DNA from 4 places in the Shewanella piezotolerans WP3 genome. Region 4 is predicted to be linked to each of the others. Evidence: predicted binding sites of a transcription regulator. Region 4 holds the regulator's gene; each other region holds the start of a gene.
What was found. The regulator LexA, encoded in region 4, represses DNA repair genes until DNA is damaged. The targets are predictions, from matches to a motif close to TACTGTATNNNNATACAGTA.

Region 1: a site for LexA is predicted at 2,146-2,165, ahead of recA (recombinase RecA). Genes of this name have one in related genera too.
Region 2: a site for LexA is predicted at 1,258-1,277, ahead of dinG (ATP-dependent DNA helicase DinG). Genes of this name have one in related genera too.
Region 3: a site for LexA is predicted at 1,612-1,631, ahead of imuA (translesion DNA synthesis-associated protein ImuA). Genes of this name have one in related genera too.

Annotation. Positions count from the first base shown of each region.
Region 1 is NC_011566.1:1,385,546-1,390,042, forward strand. It holds gene mutS (DNA mismatch repair protein MutS) at 1-1,948, opposite strand, end outside; gene recA (recombinase RecA) at 2,269-3,336, shown strand; gene alaS (alanine--tRNA ligase) at 3,658-4,497, shown strand, end outside.
Region 2 is NC_011566.1:3,369,330-3,373,826, reverse strand. It holds gene dinG (ATP-dependent DNA helicase DinG) at 1-1,234, opposite strand, end outside; gene SWP_RS14375 (DNA polymerase II) at 1,336-3,720, shown strand; gene SWP_RS14370 (porin) at 3,953-4,497, shown strand, end outside.
Region 3 is NC_011566.1:2,422,477-2,426,973, reverse strand. It holds gene imuA (translesion DNA synthesis-associated protein ImuA) at 13-1,527, opposite strand; gene def (peptide deformylase) at 1,737-2,228, opposite strand; gene SWP_RS10380 (MFS transporter) at 2,458-4,179, shown strand.
Region 4 is NC_011566.1:5,048,207-5,052,703, reverse strand. It holds gene coxB (cytochrome c oxidase subunit II) at 1-1,211, opposite strand, end outside; gene SWP_RS21405 (cell division inhibitor SulA) at 1,656-2,168, opposite strand; gene lexA (transcriptional repressor LexA) at 2,165-2,785, opposite strand; gene plsB (glycerol-3-phosphate 1-O-acyltransferase PlsB) at 3,099-4,497, shown strand, end outside.

The DNA of each region.
Region 1 (4,497 bases), 1.7 Mb from region 4:
CCGCATGCTCTGCGGGAACATAACATCCTATATGTGCCATTAATGTAATGAGGGCAATCTGTCTCATATAGGTGGATTTACCCCCCATATTAGGTCCTGTCACGATCAACATCTTACGCTGTGAATTTAGCGTCACTGGGTTGGCGATAAAGGGGGATTGGCTTACTTGCTCGACGACGGGATGACGACCAGCTTCTACGTGTATACCTGATGCATCGGAAAGCTCTGGGCAGGCATAATTAAGTGTTTCAGCGCACTCAGCGAAATTGCATAATACATCTAACTCAGCTGCCGCAGTGGCAAACTCTTGGAGTTCATGCAACTTAGGTAAGATTAGATCGAATAACTCTTCCCATAACTGTTTTTCAAGTGCTAACGCTTTGCCCTGGCTAGAAAGCACTTTCTCTTCATGCTCTTTAAGCTCAGCAATAATATAACGTTCAGTGTTTTTTAGCGTTTGGCGACGCTGATAGCTCAGTGGCACCAAATCAGACTCGCGGCGGCTGACTTCAATATAGTAGCCGTGAACTCGGTTATAACCAACTTTGAGGGTAGATATACCTGTTTGCTCTTTTTCTCTGGCTTCAAGTTGAGTCAAGTAATCAGTAGCACCAGCGCTTAGTACGCGCCACTCATCCAACTCTGCATCGTAACCGTCTCGTATTACACCGCCATCGCGAATAAGCATTGGCGGATTATCAACTACTGCCCTAGAGAGTAATGCTAACTCCTCAGGGAACTCTCCAATAACCTGCGACAAATATTGCAGGTGAGGCTCTGAGGAGGCTTTTAATGTTTGTTGTAGTTGAGGCAGTAACCCTAATGCCTGGCGCAATCGGGCAAAATCTCTAGGTCGGGCATTACGAAGCGCGATACGTGCTGTAATTCGTTCTACATCCCCTAGCGCTTTTAAATCTTCAGCTAGAAGCTGGTAGTTTTCGGTTGCAATTAACTCGGCAATTGACGATTGCCTTGCCTTAATCACCTGGTGATCTCGCAGTGGTTGATGTAACCAGCGCTGCAACATGCGACTACCCATAGCAGTAACTGTACTGTCTAAAACGGATGCTAAAGTATTAGTGTGCCCACCTTGTAAGTTAACGGTTAGTTCTAGATTACGGCGGGTCGCTGCATCTAACACTATGCTATCAGTTTGGTTAAAACGCACAATAGAGTTAATGTGTGGCAGTGCGGTACGCTGAGTATCTTTAACGTACTGCATCAAACAGCCAGCAGCTTGTAGCGAAAGTCTCGCACCTTCAATACCGAAACCATTAAGATCTTTTGTACCGAATTGATTTAGTAGTAAACGTTGGCAGGTATCAAAGTCAAACTCCCATTCAGGACGACGACGAGTACCATTCATGCCGGCAATAAGGCTCATTTGCGAAAAATCTTCGCTATATAGCAATTCTGCAGGGTTGGTTCTTTGCAGTTCAGCTTCTAGCGCTTCGGTATTTGCAAGCTCTGTGATCACAAAACGACCCGATGCGATATCTAGCGTGGCGTAGCCGTAACCGCTCTTACCTTGATAGAGCGCGGCTAACAAATTGTCTTGTCGCTCCTGCAGCAAAGCCTCATCGGTTAAAGTACCTGGGGTCACTATGCGAACCACTTTACGCTCAACAGGGCCTTTTGAAGTTGCGGGATCACCAATTTGCTCACATATCGCAACCGATACTCGTAGTTGAACTAACTTAGCGAGATACCCTTCTACTGCATGATAGGGAAGGCCAGCCATGGGAATAGGATCACCGCCGCTTTTGCCTCTCGCTGTTAATGATATCCCTAACAGCTCGGATGCGAGCTTGGCATCTTCGTAGAAAAGCTCGTAGAAATCCCCCATGCGATAAAATAGCAACATGTCTGGATGTTGCGCCTTTAACGTTAAATATTGACGCATCATTGGGGTATGTTTTTCTAAGTTTTGCGGTTCAATTGCAGTCATTGATTTGCTTTGCCTGTACTTTTACTGCGGCCGTCGTGAGCCATGAAACAATTATGGGAGCCAATCTTAGCAATTTTTTACTCATTTTAGTGTGGATAATTGCAATGAAATACTGTTAATTCATGTTTATGTGGAACACTAAATAGTTATCTTATTGATTTTATATGTTTTATAAAAAAATCTTGCACAGTACTTGATACTGTATGATTGTACAGTATACTAGTTTCATATTGAGGCTCTAGAGAAGGCATTAGAGTCATCACCTAAATGATAATACAGTGCTGATACTGTATTAGCACTGAGATCCAAAGGACATAAGAATGAAGACTGATCCAAATAAAGAGAAAGCGTTAAATGCCGTTTTAGGTCAAATTGAAAAGCAATTTGGTAAAGGTTCAATTATGAAGTTGGGCGAAGATCGCTCAATGGATGTTGAAACTATCTCGACAGGTTCTCTATCTTTGGATGTAGCATTAGGCGCAGGCGGCCTACCAATGGGACGTATCGTTGAGATCTACGGACCAGAGTCATCAGGTAAGACAACGCTTACTCTTGAAGTTATCGCAGCAGCGCAGAAGCAAGGCAAGACTTGTGCCTTTATCGATGCAGAACATGCCTTGGATCCTGTTTACGCTCAAAAGCTAGGTGTTGATATTGATAACCTACTTTGTTCACAGCCAGATACTGGTGAGCAAGCGTTAGAGATCTGCGATGCATTAACTCGCTCAGGTGCTGTAGACGTGATTATTGTTGACTCGGTTGCAGCACTAACACCAAAAGCTGAAATTGAAGGCGAAATTGGTGACTCTCACATGGGCCTTGCTGCACGTATGATGAGCCAAGCGATGCGTAAACTTGCGGGCAACCTTAAACAGTCGAATACACTGCTTATCTTTATTAACCAAATTCGTATGAAAATTGGTGTGATGTTTGGTAACCCAGAGACTACTACGGGTGGTAACGCACTTAAGTTTTATGCGTCTGTTCGTCTAGATATTCGACGTACTGGTGCGATTAAAGATCGTGACGAAGTTATTGGTAACGAAACACGCGTAAAAGTGGTGAAGAACAAGATTGCTGCACCATTTAAGCAAGCTGAATTCCAAATCCTTTACGGCCAAGGTATTAACAGTACTGGTGAGTTAGTTGACCTTGGTGTTGTGCATAAACTGATTGAAAAGTCGGGTGCATGGTATGCATATAAAGGTAGCAAAATCGGCCAAGGCCGTGCTAATGCTGGTAAGTACTTAATCGAGAACCCAGAAATCTCTGATGAGATTGAAACAGCACTTCGTTCTATGTTGCTTAGCAAAGGCGAAAAAGTCGCTGCTGGTGCAACTGATACGGCTGGTGATAATGTTGATATGGAAACTGGTGAAGTTTTTTAAACGACTATCATCATTCATTAGCCCTAAACCCTTAGGGTTATAAATGCCAACCACGGCGTGCTTATAGCGCGCCGTAGTTGTTTTTAAGGTGCAACTTTTCGAGCCGTCGATGAATTTTTTGTCGATATGCCGATAACAGACTGCTTTTACGTTCATATCTATTGGTTACCGCGAAAGATCCATTTTATTTTTAACTGTCTAGCTAGTTTTGCATCTACAGGGCTGGTTGTTAGTCATTACACTGCTTATAATGCTGTTCATAAAAAATTTCTCATTAGGCTCTTTACGAGCTAGTTGCACAACCTAATTCAGGACGGTTTCATGTATCAAACCACTGCAGCACTGCGTAGTGCTTTTTTGGAATATTTCCGCACAAATGGTCACCAGGTCGTTGATAGTAGTTCATTAGTGCCGGGTAATGACCCAACACTATTATTTACCAATGCGGGCATGAACCAGTTCAAGGACGTATTTCTTGGCGAAGACAAGCGCAATTATACACGCGCTACCTCTTCTCAGCGCTGCGTTCGCGCAGGTGGCAAGCATAATGATTTAGACAATGTTGGTTATACAGCACGCCACCATACATTTTTCGAAATGTTGGGTAACTTTAGCTTTGGCGATTACTTTAAAGAAGATGCAATTAACTTTGCATGGAACTTCTTAACTAAAGAGTTAAAGCTACCTAAAGAGCGTTTATGTGTAACGATTTACGAAACAGATAACGAAGCCTATGATATTTGGTCTAAGAAAGTCGGTGTAGCGCCTGAAAATATCATTCGCATTGGTGACAACAAAGGTGCCGCTTATGCGTCGGATAACTTCTGGCAGATGGGTGACACGGGTCCTTGTGGTCCTTGTACTGAAATATTTTATGACCATGGTGAGCATATTTGGGGCGGACGTCCTGGTACTCCTGAAGAAGATGGCGACAGATTTATTGAGATCTGGAACATTGTATTCATGCAGTACAATCGTCAATCTGACGGTGCGATGAACCCGTTACCAAAGCCATCGGTTGATACTGGCATGGGGATTGAGCGTATCGCTGCTATTATGCAGGGCGTGCACTCGAATTACGAAATTGACATTTTCCAAGCGCTTATCAAAAAGACTGCAGAAATTCTAGGGGTGACTGATTTAGAGAATAAGTCATTGCGA
Region 2 (4,497 bases), 1.7 Mb from region 4:
TAGGGTTATCTTGTTTGGCCATCATCCTCCACAGCTTTTGTAAATTTTCGATCCGCTGCAGCATAAAACCTGTTTCTGACAGTAATGCCTCTGATAGGTGTTTAGGGATATCACCATCTTTTATCGCTTCATTGAGCAAGGCGAGCATTTTATTAAACTGTTTTAGTGCAACGTTAGATGCTGTGGCTAAGTTTTCTGCGAGAATAAGCAAGGCTGGGGGCAACTTACCATGTTCGAATCGAAAGCGATTTTCAGGGTTATCGAACTGTTTGGCCTGAGCATCACAAAAATGGGCGACCTGATTTAGTAAACCACTGATATCACCAATATGGTCCAGCATTGCTTGCGCTGGGGCAATAATATAATTGCTTTTAATCTGGTTTTGCAGCTTCGATGTCGTTTTAGTTAGCTTTTCCAGCCAATCGCTGGCGCCTCGAATTGTGGCTTGTGCACTACTAAAATCACGAGCGACGATAGGCAGGTGATGTGCTTCATCAATGACATAGTAAAGATCTTCAGGGTCGGGTAAAATAACACCTCCTCCGAGTTCTAAATCTGCAAACAATAAGCTGTGGTTAGCAATCAGAACATCCCAAGTGTCGATATCTTCTCGGGCTTTATGAAACGGGCAGTTTCTATGGCTGGCAAGTTGTTTGTGACAGCTGTGTTTATCACAAGCTATTTGCTGCCATAGATGATCAGGAAGTGGTTTCGTGAGTGTATCGCGTTCTCCATTCCATCGGGACTCTTTAAAATCTTTAAGTAGACCTTCGAGCATATCGACTTGGCTTTGATCGGGCTTGGATTGCCACATTGCCATTTGGGAGCTGTTGTCTGGACCAACAAGCATCTCTAGCTTTGATAAACACACATATCGCTGACGCCCTTTGACTAAACCAAAGGTAAAATCTAACCCTGAGTGCTGCAGGAAAAAGGGCAAGTCTTTGTGTAGCAACTGCTCTTGCAGTGCCACAGTAGCAGTTGCGATACAGACCTTTTTTTTACTGGCTAATGCCAATGGGATTGTTCCTAGAATATAAGCCAGTGACTTACCAATACCCGTGCCAGCTTCTACCACTATTATTCGGCGCTGCTTATCGTATTCCCCCGCAAGTGTTTTTGAGATCTCAGCGACGATATAGTTCTGTTCTCGCCGAGAACGAAAGTTGGGCAGAGACGAGGCGATGCCTTTATATATAGTACGGATCTGGGTTTTAACGTCTGCGGATAACATGAATGCACTGGTCCAGTAAATAATGCTGTACATAATAACAGTGATTACATAGCCTAAGAAGAGATAAGTGATTATTCGTGAATTTAATTGAGTCTTTAGCCATGAATCCTACTGTTAGTGCGTCACAGATATTGAAAGGTCGTGTGCTAACTCGTCACGTCACCCAGCAAAAAACGGGATTAAGTTTAGAATATGTGCTCGCCACCGCATCTGGCCCCGTCATAGTTGAAATTCCGGAGCAAGAGCACGTTTGCTTTATTCGAACAACTGATGAAGGGCTGCTCAGCGAGCACCGAGAGCTTAGCAATATCCGCTGCAAGCGTTTGCCGCTAAGAAACTTCCAACGCGAAAACGTTAGCGCACTTTACTGCAGTGATATAAGGCAACAACGAAATTTGATTCGAGTTGCTAAAGACCAAGCCATAGAACTGTATGAAAGTGACATTAAGGCAGAACATCGATTCCTCATCGAGCGTTTTATCGCTTTAGATACTGAATTTATTGGTCATTATGTGGATGCTAAACAAGGTATAGAGCCAAGGTTTATCGCTAAAAAAGCTCGACCAGCAGAGCTGGTACAGCCTCTTAAAGCCATCTCGCTTGATTTTGAATGTAGTTTTTCTGGTGAACTCTATTCTGTTGGCTTATATGGCCAAACGGAAAATGGTGCCGTATTTGAAAAAGTGATAATGGTAGGGCAGCCTCAAGAGGTTGAGGTTAATTATATTCAGTGGGTTAACAATGAAGTGGCATTGATCCATGAGCTTGTCGCTTGGTTTAAAGAATACGATCCAGATATCATTATAGGCTGGTCTGTAGTGACATTTGACTTAGCATTGCTATATCGCCGCGCTAAACATCATGGCATAGCACTGGCCATTGGACGCAATAACCAAAATCTATCTTGGAAAGTCGAAGATAAATATCGACCAGAGACGCTCTCACTTTATGGCCGAGTTGTGCTTGATGGCATTGATTGGTTAAAAGCTGCTTTTTACCAATTTGATCGCTATTCACTGGAATTTGTTTCGCGAACATTGCTAGATGAAGGGAAAGCTATCGACAATGTTGGCAATAGAATGGATGAGATTAATGACCTGTTTGCCAATGATAAGCCTGCCTTAGCTCATTACAACCTAACTGAGAGCCGATTGGTATGGGATATATTTAAGAAAACGCAGTTGTTTGATTTTGCTATCGAGAGAGCCAAGTTGACAGGCTTGGAACTTGGGAGAGTTGGAGCTTCTGTGGCTGCATTCATGAACCTCTACTTACCGCATTTACATCGAAGTGGTTATGTTGCGCCGAGTACTCCTGCCAGTGATGGTATTGAAAGCCCTGGCGGTTATGTAATGGATTCAGTTCCAGGCTTATATAAGCACATCTTGGTGTTAGACTTTAAGAGTCTTTATCCATCGATAATACGCACATTCCTCATCGACCCTAAAGGCCTAGTAGAGTCGGTGCAGGAAGATGACTCTGAAACAGTAGCAGGTTATTTAGGTGCAAGTTTTAGTCGTAAAACCCCCATATTACCGCAGTTGATTAAGCACCTTTCAGAGCAAAGAGAGCAGGCCAAAGCCAACCAGGATGCTCCATTATCTCAAGCAATTAAAATTATCATGAATTCGTTATACGGGGTGCTTGGCTCTCGTGGCTGTGTATTTCATGATGCCAAGCTTGCAAGTTCCATCACAATGCGTGGCCATGAAATAATGAAACAGACACGGAGCTGGATAGAGGAGGAGGGCTTTGAAGTTATTTATGGTGACACTGACTCGACCTTTGTGTGGTTGGGTAATGATTATGACGAACAACAGGTGCAAGCGACGGGTAAACGCTTAGCATCAAAAGTTAATCAGCAATGGCGACAAAAGTTAACCGACGACTTTAAACTAGAGAGTTTTCTTGAGTTGGAGTTTGAAACCCATTTTGAACAGTTTTTTATGCCAACGCTCCGAGGCTCAGCCGAAGGTTCTAAAAAACGTTACGTCGGTACAAAGCTAACCGTTAAAGGTGAGAAGGAGTTGATTTTTAAAGGAATGGAGCAAGTGAGAAGTGACTGGTCTCCCTTAGCTAGACGTGTGCAATATGAGCTGTATGAGCGACTGTTCAATCATCAAGATGTAGAGGGCTACATTAAATCCACGATTGAAAAACTAAATCGAGGAGCCTATAGCGAGGAGCTGATCTTCGTAAAGAATTTAAGGCGTAACCTTGAAGACTACACCGCAAAGTCTTCTCCACACTTAAAGGCAGCTAGATTACTGTTTGACGCTACCAATGATGAGAGCGTGACCAAAAGAGGAGCAAGAATAGAGTACGTGATGACAATATCAGGCGCAGAACCTGTTTCCCACCAAACATCTCCCATTGATTTTGATTACTACATTAATCGCCAGTTAGGACCTATTGCCGAACCAATACTTTCAATAATGAATAAAAGTTTCAGCCAAGTAACATCAAATCAGATGACGTTAATTTAAGTTCTGAGCTATTAACGAGCTGCTGATTAAATGTTAACAAATGGTTTAATCCTTTGTTGGTTGTGGTTTCTCTAGTTAATTTAGTGCAAAACATGGCTAGTTTTGTGATGTTCGTCTTTGAGTGATTGCTAATCTTTTGCTAACCTCGTTCGCAATTAGGACAGAAAGAAAACAACGGAATGGAATAAATATTGATGAAGCAGACTGAACATAATTAAAGGTTAGGCATTACATGAAAAAGACTTTAGTAGCATCGGCTTTGGCCGCAGTGATTTTTGTACCAACAGCATCAGCAATCGAAGTATACAAAGATGATAAAAACGCAGTAGAAATCGGTGGCTGGATTGATGCACGAGTGATCAATACTCAAGGTGCTACAGAAGTTGAAAATGGATCTTCACGTATTAATTTTGGTTTCACCCGTGATATGGGTGAAGGCTGGAAGACATTTGCTAAAATTGAGTGGGGCGTTAACCTAGTAGGTAATAGCTCTATCACTAACTCTAGTAATAATGGTGGTAATGAATTTACCTCAGAGAGCAATGATTTCCTAAGCACTCGTTTAGGTTATGTCGGTTTAGCGCATGATACCTACGGTTCATTAACCTTCGGTAAGCAGTGGGGCGCATGGTATGACGTGGTTTACAATACTAACCTTGTGAATACTTGGGATGGTAATACGTCTGGTACTTATACGCTAAATAAAGCAGATGGCGCAATAAACGGTACAGGACGTGGTGATAAAACAGTTCAGTATCGTAATGCATTCGGTGATTT
Region 3 (4,497 bases), 2.6 Mb from region 4:
CAACGACCTTTATTAATGGATCTTGTGAGAAAGATTACCTACTGCAGCTAGCGGGCTATAATAGGGTTCAGCCCACAAATCAGCAGTGGAGCTAACCGCAGCGTCTTCAAGTGTATCTTGAAGCCAATCTCCAACATTAGAAAATGAAGTAGCGGCTAGTTCATCACCTTGCTTAATGGATCCCTGCACAAACTCACTAAAGGAACTTTTAAGAGAGCTTCTAAGAGAACCTGTAGCTTGTAGGCTTAACCTGCGTATAGGTTCAAGGGATAAAGCAGACTCTTTATCCTGTGCCGAGTCTTGATAAACAGGTTGAAGATTAAAGCCCTTCTGCTCTTTAATGCGATTAACAGTGCGATGCCTGGTAACTCTTGTCGTGGTCATGACAGTCGTAGTCAGCGTTATCATGGCGATCCTCGCATTCGTCACATTGATAAGTGCATGCTGATAACTAACAGTAATCGGTAACTGTGGCCGACTAAACACCACACTATAATCGGCAAGCCCTTCCTCAATGCTCATCGGTAACGTTTCAAAAGGTGCTTTATTGTGCGCTTGAGTAAACAGCTCACAACTGTGCGGCTCAACATCATTGCTCACTTCCTGTAAGGTATTTTGCATCGGGTAAGCATCGACTCCAAGTAGGCTTTCCTTAATATGTGGCGGTAGCAAGGGTAAACTAAACATAGGGCTAGGCCAGCCTCCTCTGCGTTTAATAATGTTGACCTCGGTCATACCTAAGTGACTACTAAAAAATGGGCTTGATGCGGCTTGCTTAGGCACCAATTTCAACATAGAAGCTGCTGCGCTTGAGTCTGCATGGTCATGGTGGTTAACGTTATTTCGAGCCGAAAAAAACTGTCGTTGCAGCGCTAAGCGTAAGTTCACTGGGTGTGACAGCTGTGCACAACGGGTTGGCAAATAGAGCATGCATAGCGACTCCCCCTTCTCAGCTGCCAGTTGTAAACGTCTTGCTTCAGTGGTCGACAAGTTATCTAACCAAGCCAATACTAGCGGTACAGAACCATTCGAAAGTGCCTGCTCAATAGCCCACAAACGCTCTTTCCTTTCTTCTGTATCAATCCAGATTAAACGTGCGAGTTCAAGCCCTTGCTGCAATAAAGCCTGCGCTGAAGGTATGTGAGGTGGCGCCACCAACATAACCATCGAATCTTGCTCTTGCGCGGCGTCTTTTATTGAAGATTGCCCCTGCCCTATCAATTGGCTGAGCATAGGTAATACCATACTCAGTTCGCCTTGACCGACACCGTCACACAACACTTCACATACACCAATTTGTGGCCAACCATTATCTGCGAGATGTACATCAAGTAATGAGAAACCCGTTGGATATGCCAATTGTTGCTGCTGCCATTGCTGCCCACGCCAAATATCTTGCCGCGCCAATAATTGACCCAATGAGCTAGCATTATCTTCAGCTGGGATTATGAGTGGCACACTATCAACCCGCTCTGATGCCATCGTATCTTGAAATACCGAGTATGCCTTCGCACTTGAACGCCCCATATCTACACCTTTCTTCATGATAAAAGCGTATTTATTTGAAGGGGGTCACCTGTATATAAACCAGGAAGATTCCAACACAACAAATACTGTACATACATACAGTATAATTATCTTTATTAAGATCGCAAGTACTCGATTGAGATCTTTAAGCCAAAAAAAACGCCCCTCTAAAAAGAGGGGCGTTAGCAAAGCGGGTTACAGTGAATGAACTATTTATACTTCTTCACTTTTTTAAGCGCTATTTGTTGTTTCAGCATTGATAGGTGATCGGTAAACACTATACCTTTAAGATGATCCATCTCATGTTGTAGCACAATTGCAAGAAACTCATCAGTATCGATTTCAAATGCTTGACCAGTGCGATCTAATGCAGTGACCTTAACACCTTCATGACGATTCACTTTAGCGCGGTAACCAGGGATAGACAAACAACCCTCCTCACCTTGAAACTCTCCACGAGTTTCAACAATTTCAGGGTTAATTAATACCATAGGCTGATCGCGTTCTTCAGACAAATCGATAACCAAAATAGCATGTAAGCTACCCACTTGTGTGGCCGCAAGCCCAATACCGTCATCGGTGTCGTACATGGTTTCAATTAAGTCATCAATAAAACCCTGTACTGCATCGATGTCTTTAACAGGCTCCGCTTTACGCTTAAGCCGAACATCAGGAATGGTTAAAATGTCTAACACTGCCATATCATTATCACACTAGTATTAACTAAAAAGTTCGCGCTATTATGACCGAATCAACAACAAAGGCAACTCCCTCTAGATTTAGAGGGATAAATTTACGAGTTACTCTCATCTCATAATGACAAACCCACTATTAGCTTTTCGCTAAAAATTCAAAAATCCACTAATAGATCCATTTCATTAACAAGTTATGATATATTCGAATAAATGTATAAAATATACGGATAATAATATGTCACAAGCTGTGCGATCTCCTTTACCCCCTACATTCTTCGTCGCAAATACGATGGAGATCTTCGAACGACTTGCTTGGTATGGCTTCTTTGCCTTGTCTTCGCTTTACATGACCTCACCACAAAACCAGGGCGGACTTGGGTTTTCAGACCAAGAGCGTGGCCTACTACAAGGTATGATCCCTTTTTTCTTATACCTATTTCCGGTATTGACTGGCGCACTTGCCGATCGATACGGTTATCGAAAAATGTTCTTGGTCGCCTACGCGATCATGTGCCCCAGCTATTACTTACTTGGCCAGGTCGATAGCTTTACAGGTTTCTTTGTCGCCTTTATGGGTGTGGCTGTAGGCGCTGCATGTTTTAAGCCTGTAGTAACCGGGACTGTGGCTCGCACAACCGATGACACTAACCGTGGCCTTGGCTTTGGGATCTTTTACATGATGGTCAATATCGGTGGATTCTTAGGTCCATTCATTGCAGGTTATGTGCGTGCCATCAGCTGGGACTGGGTGTTTATTATGTCCGCATTCTGGATCGGGCTTAACTTCATTCCTGCACTATTTTTCTATAAAGAACCAACGGATCAGAATAGCCAAAAAGGAAAGCCACTCAAAGCAGTGTTTGCCGATATTCAAGAAGTACTCGGCAATGCCCGTTTTGCTATTTTGTTTTTTGGCACATTAATCATTCTGATGTCTTATGGCGCTAAATGGATCACTGGTGAAACCACTCTGATTATCTACGCAGCTTGGTTCAGCACTCATCTTGTTTGGGATAAGCTTGCTTCTTCTAAAAAATCAGCGCCGTGGTATGGTCAGAAAATAAGCTTAGGTAATAAACCCTTTGTGATCTACCTGCTTATTCTATCGGGCATGTGGATGGTCTATCAGCAGATCTTTATTACTTTACCTATTTTTATTCGCGACTTTGTCGACACTACAGATCTCGTTTTGATGCTAGCCAATTATCCTGACTTACAGCAATTCTTTGCTCCTGTTGATACCACTTTATTACAATCGGAGTTAACTCGTTTAGCACAAGAGTTCAGTGCTGGAACACTGAGTGCCAAACAAGCCTATTTTGAATTAGTTCATGCCAAGGTAATGGTGCCTACCGCAGAGATAAGCCAAGCATTTACCGCAATAGGTCAAGCTCCCGCCTTAGCTGCGCAATATGCTCAAAGCTGGGCCAATGACTATCGCCAAGTGAATCCTGAGTACCTAATCGGACTTAACTTTTTGTCTATTGTGTTAATGCAGTTGTTGATCAGTCGTTTCGTTGAACGCTTCCAAGCACTGCCGGTATTGGTCGGAGGCACCATTATTCTTGCTCTCGGGACAGCTATTGGTGGGTTTGCACATGGCGCAGTAATGGGCGGCGCAATGGTACTCACTTCCATTTTGGTATTCTCAATTGGTGAAATGGTTGCGTCACCAAAGAGCCAAGAATATGTTGCGAGTTTTGCACCAAATGATAAGAAAGCCATGTTTATGGGCTACTACTTTGTATCATCGGCTATTGGATTTCTGCTTGCAGGCCCGCTGTCAGGCTACCTATACAGTGAAGTTGCTAAAGGTGCTGAACGCCCAGATCTGATGTGGTTCATTATTGGCGGGCTTGGTCTACTCACAGCCTTTGGTCTGGTCATTTTTCATAAGTTTGGTGTGACACCACAAGCCCAAGATGAAGTTAATGGCGAGCTTGCTCAAGCAAATTAAATCGATATAAGCTCTAAATCGTCATTATAAAGCCCGCGCAAATACTATTTGCGCGGGCTTTATCTATACCCGAACTGCCTGAAAATGCAAGATTCAGTGGAATTTAATAGATGTTAATCAATAACACTGAGTAAAGCCCATCGCAGAAGGCTTTGTGCCAGCCCACTTCGTTGTTGCACTCACTTAAAAGGGAATAAACATTTCTACGTTAATACGCCTAGAATTGAACTGGTACATAGCCTCTTAAACCAATTGCATTAAAAGTTTGACCATTCAGCGGGAATTCAAAACGCTGTAGGCAAGTAGTGGAATTTGAGC
Region 4 (4,497 bases):
ACTGTCGATGTTGCTGGGTCTGCGGCTGCGGCTGGGAGTTCTGCGGGTAATGTCACTGGTACCGCAGTAGAAGCGCCCGAGACAGCAGGGTTAGCATCATCTGAGCTAACATCTGCGGCTTGAACCGAGTCGCCGGAGTTATTGCCCCAAGCATTACGCTCAAAGGTGACCACTGCAGCAATCTCTGTAGCGGTTAGCTGCTTGGCAAAAGCTTGCATCGCAGTGCCTGGTTTGCCGTTAACCACGATATCAATATGGTCTGCAACTGGGCCTTTAATCATCGGACTACCAATAAGCGATGGGAACACGCCGGGTAAGCCTGCACCATTAGGTTGATGACATGCGGCACAGCGAGCCATGTATATCTGCTCCCCTTGAGTCATCAGCTCATCCATGGTCAAGGTTTTAGAAAGTGCTGCTTGAGCTGCTGCTTCAGCATTATTAGCAGCTTGTTTTTGAGCGATAAGCCAGTTATCGAAGTCAGCTTCCGATAGTGCTTCCACCACAATGGGCATAAATCCATGGTCCTTACCGCATAACTCAGCACATTGACCACGGTATACACCTGGTTTATCTATCTTGGTCCAGGCTTCATTGATAAAGCCTGGGTTAGCATCCTTCTTAACTGCAAAAGCCGGTACCCACCAAGAGTGAATAACGTCTTCCGAGGTCATTAAAAAGCGGACTTTGCGATTAATGGGCAATACCAGGGGCTTATCAACCTCCAGTAAATAGTGCTCACCTTTAGCTTCGGTGCCTTCTATCTGCGCTCGTGGGGTAGACATTAAGCTGTAAAACTCTACATCTTGATTAAAGTAGCTGTAATGCCACTTCCACTGCGAACCCGTAATTTTAATAGTTAGGTCTGCATCGCTTGGATCTTCCATGGCTATGAGTGTTTTGGTTGCCGGAATAGCCATGATGATAAGAATAATAAAAGGCACTACAGTCCATAATATTTCGACTTTAGTACTTTCATGAAAGTTGGCGGCGACTGCGCCTTTTGATTTGCGGTGGTTGATCATGGCATAAATCATCACGCCAAAAACAACTAAGCCAATAGCACAACAGATGTAAAGGATGATCATGTGAAGGCTATAAACCTGTTCACTGATCGCCGTCACGCCTTCTGTCATATTAAGTGGCATTTCTGATGCAAAAAGTGCAGGCGTAAATATTAGCGCCAACACACAATACAACAATTGCTTCACTAGACTTCTCCTCTGTCAACAAGACAAAGAAGAGTCACACAGTAAGTCTCTGCTCTATGTAAACTCTTCAGTTCCCAAAAAAGCAACGATGACTTCAAAGTGCACGAGTGGCGTGTCTATCGTGTCGTTATATTATGTGTCGACTATCGATATGACTTTTGTAATTTCCAGTATCTATCTACTGGTTAGTGTAACCACTTTGGCACCTACGGCTGAAATATATCAGGCCGATCTCAGTCTTCATATACTCTAAAAGGATCTACAGTCCGTACATAAAGACCGACGACTAAATCGCTCGGATATAACAAAAATATCGTTGTTATCAGTTCCTACCCTACTTGGTGTTGAAATATTGATCAAGATCACTTTTTGACTAATTTCACTCATAAGTGAAATAAAAAAGCTCTCATGGAGAGAGCTTAGAACTGTAATAGAAATAACTGCTTAATGCATTGAACTAAATAAAGAGCCTTGATTACACCTATCATCCTGTGTGTTTATTGCGCTATCAGGTAAGTGAGCGTTCGCATTTTCAATCACTATACCTAATGCTTGTGCACTTTTGGCCACTAACTGTAAGCGTCTATTATCGCGCGCATCTAGGCTATTTGCCCAAGTAATTACCGCACTCGATGTGCCGCTTGTTAGCGCTTTTTCCATTGCCCAAAGAGTTTCGATTTCATCTTTAGCATGCACCAATAAAATTCTATCCATGCGCACACCAGCCGATGCTAGCATTTGCTTATAACCAATATTAGGTGGGCTAATCAATACGATCCAGCGCCCCTGCTGACTCAATTGAGCCAACTGAGCGCTAATCTTTGTTAGCTCATTGCGCCCTTGAGTGTGAGATACCATCGTTTCTATATCTACAACTGCTTTTTTCGTCATGGTAGAGGCTGGAATATCTTGCCAAAGACCAGGGTGACGAGGGCTAACACCTAATAATTTGTTCATTGCCAATCTCCATTGCGGATCACGCCAACTGCTAGCCCTTCAATGCTTAAGCTCTGGTTCGCTAGATCTACTTCTATTGGTGAATATTCTTCATTTTCAGCATGTAGAAAGACCTTATTACCTTTCTTTTCAAAGCGCTTAACGGTTACGTCATCTTCCACTCGAGCAACGACTACTTGGCCGTTACGTGCTTGCTGACTTTTATGCACGGCTAATAGATCACCTTCGAGTATGCCAATATCCTTCATACTGTCACCTCGGACTCGCAGTAGAAAATCAGCAGAAGGGCGGAACATGGCAGGGTCAACTTTATAGTGTTGTTCAACATGCTCTTGGGCGAGGATCGGCTCACCTGCAGCAACTTGACCAATTAAAGGTAAGCCGAGTTCGACCTCTTCCGGTTCCTCTTGAGTGAGCCGAATACCTCTAGAGGTTCCCGGTATGATCTCAATACACCCCTTTTTAGCCAGTGCTTTTAAATGCTCTTCAGCGGCATTGGCAGACTTAAAGCCTAAACGTCTCGCTATTTCAGCACGAGTCGGTGGCATACCTGTGTCTGAAATGTTTCGTTTAATCAACTCTAAAATTTCTGCTTGGCGCGGTGTAAGTGGTCTCATGGTTGAACCTGTTTTTCTATACAGTACCTGTTAGTATATACAGTAATTTAATCAGTGCAAGTATTAACCAAATTAATGTAAGCATAAGTTAAATTTACATTTATATGCCGTTGCTTTAAATGTTGGGCTGTGCGACGGCAGACTGGATGGGGGAATCATTCGACTCTAGAGCTAATACACTTAACTGCAACTAAGTCATTGTTCTATAAATACACAGTAACTTCAGGTGCGGATTGTAAAGCAATTGCACAAATCGTCGAAAATTCTGGTATTCTACGGGGTTATTAGAAGCGACTAACACTGCAAGCGAATCATGTCGAAAAAAGACTCTCTTTGGTTTAAATCTTTACGCTGGATCCAGAAAAAGTTGGTACACACTATTGTGGTACCTCATGATCCTTTTGATGATCTCAATCTCGATCCAAGCAAGCCACTCGTATATGTCATGAAAACAGAATCCGTGAGTGACATCGCGGCTTTAAGTGAAATGACCGGGACGCTAGGACTTCCAAGCCCTTATGATGACTTAGAGGTCAATGGCGTGAGTGCGCCGCGTGTTGTTTGCCTTGAAGGTAGCAAACCTCTATTTGGCGAGCGGGAAAGTGCTGAGCAGTATCTACACTGTTTTAAACGTCTGTTGAGTGTGCATAAGCAAAATGCTGAATTAGATATTCAATTGGTACCGGTCAGCCTTTACTGGGGACGCACCCCAGGTAAAGAAGATGACACTATGCGCGCGGCGGTTTTGGAACGTCAAAATCCAACTTGGTTACGTAAGTGTTTGATGATCCTATTTCTTGGTCGTCATAACTTCGTCCAGTTTTCTAACGCGGTGTCATTGCGCTATATGGCGGATGAACACGGTACAGATAAGCGTATCGCCCAAAAACTAGCGCGCGTAGCTCGAGTTCACTTTCAGCGCCAACGTAAAGTGATGACCGGCCCTCAGCTCCCTAAGAGACAAGCACTTTTCCATGCTTTGCTTAAATCTGATTCGATTACTAAGGCGATAAAAGAGGAAGCGGCCAGCAAGAAAATTTCAGAAACTGAAGCTCGTGCCAAAGCAATGGAATATCTTGATGAAGTCGCAGCTGACTACTCAGACAGCTTGGTACGTATAGCCGAGCGTTTTCTAACTTGGCTGTGGAATAAGCTTTATAAAGGAATCAACATCAAAGGTGCGGAGCAGATCCGTCAGCTACACCATGATGGCCATGAAATAGTTTATGTGCCGTGTCACCGTAGTCACATGGACTACTTGTTAATCTCATATATTCTCTATTATCAAGGTATGGTGCCGCCGCATATTGCTGCTGGTATTAATCTTAACTTCTGGCCTGCAGGGCCAATGTTCCGTCGTGGCGGCGCATTCTTTATCCGTCGTAGTTTCCGTGGTAATAAGCTTTATACCGCTGTATTCCGTGAGTATTTAGATCAGCTATTTACTAAAGGTTATTCGGTTGAGTACTTCACTGAAGGTGGACGCTCACGTACAGGTCGTTTATTGGCGCCTAAAACAGGCATGATTGCGATGACGCTTAATAGCGTTTTGCGTGGTGTTGAACGCCCTGTAACACTAGTGCCCGTTTACTTGGGTTATGACCATGTGATGGAAGTGGCTACTTACCATAAAGAGTTAAGCGGTAAAAAGAAAAAGAAAGAATCTGTCTGGCAGGTATTTGGTGCAATTCGTAAGCTAGGTAACTTTGGCC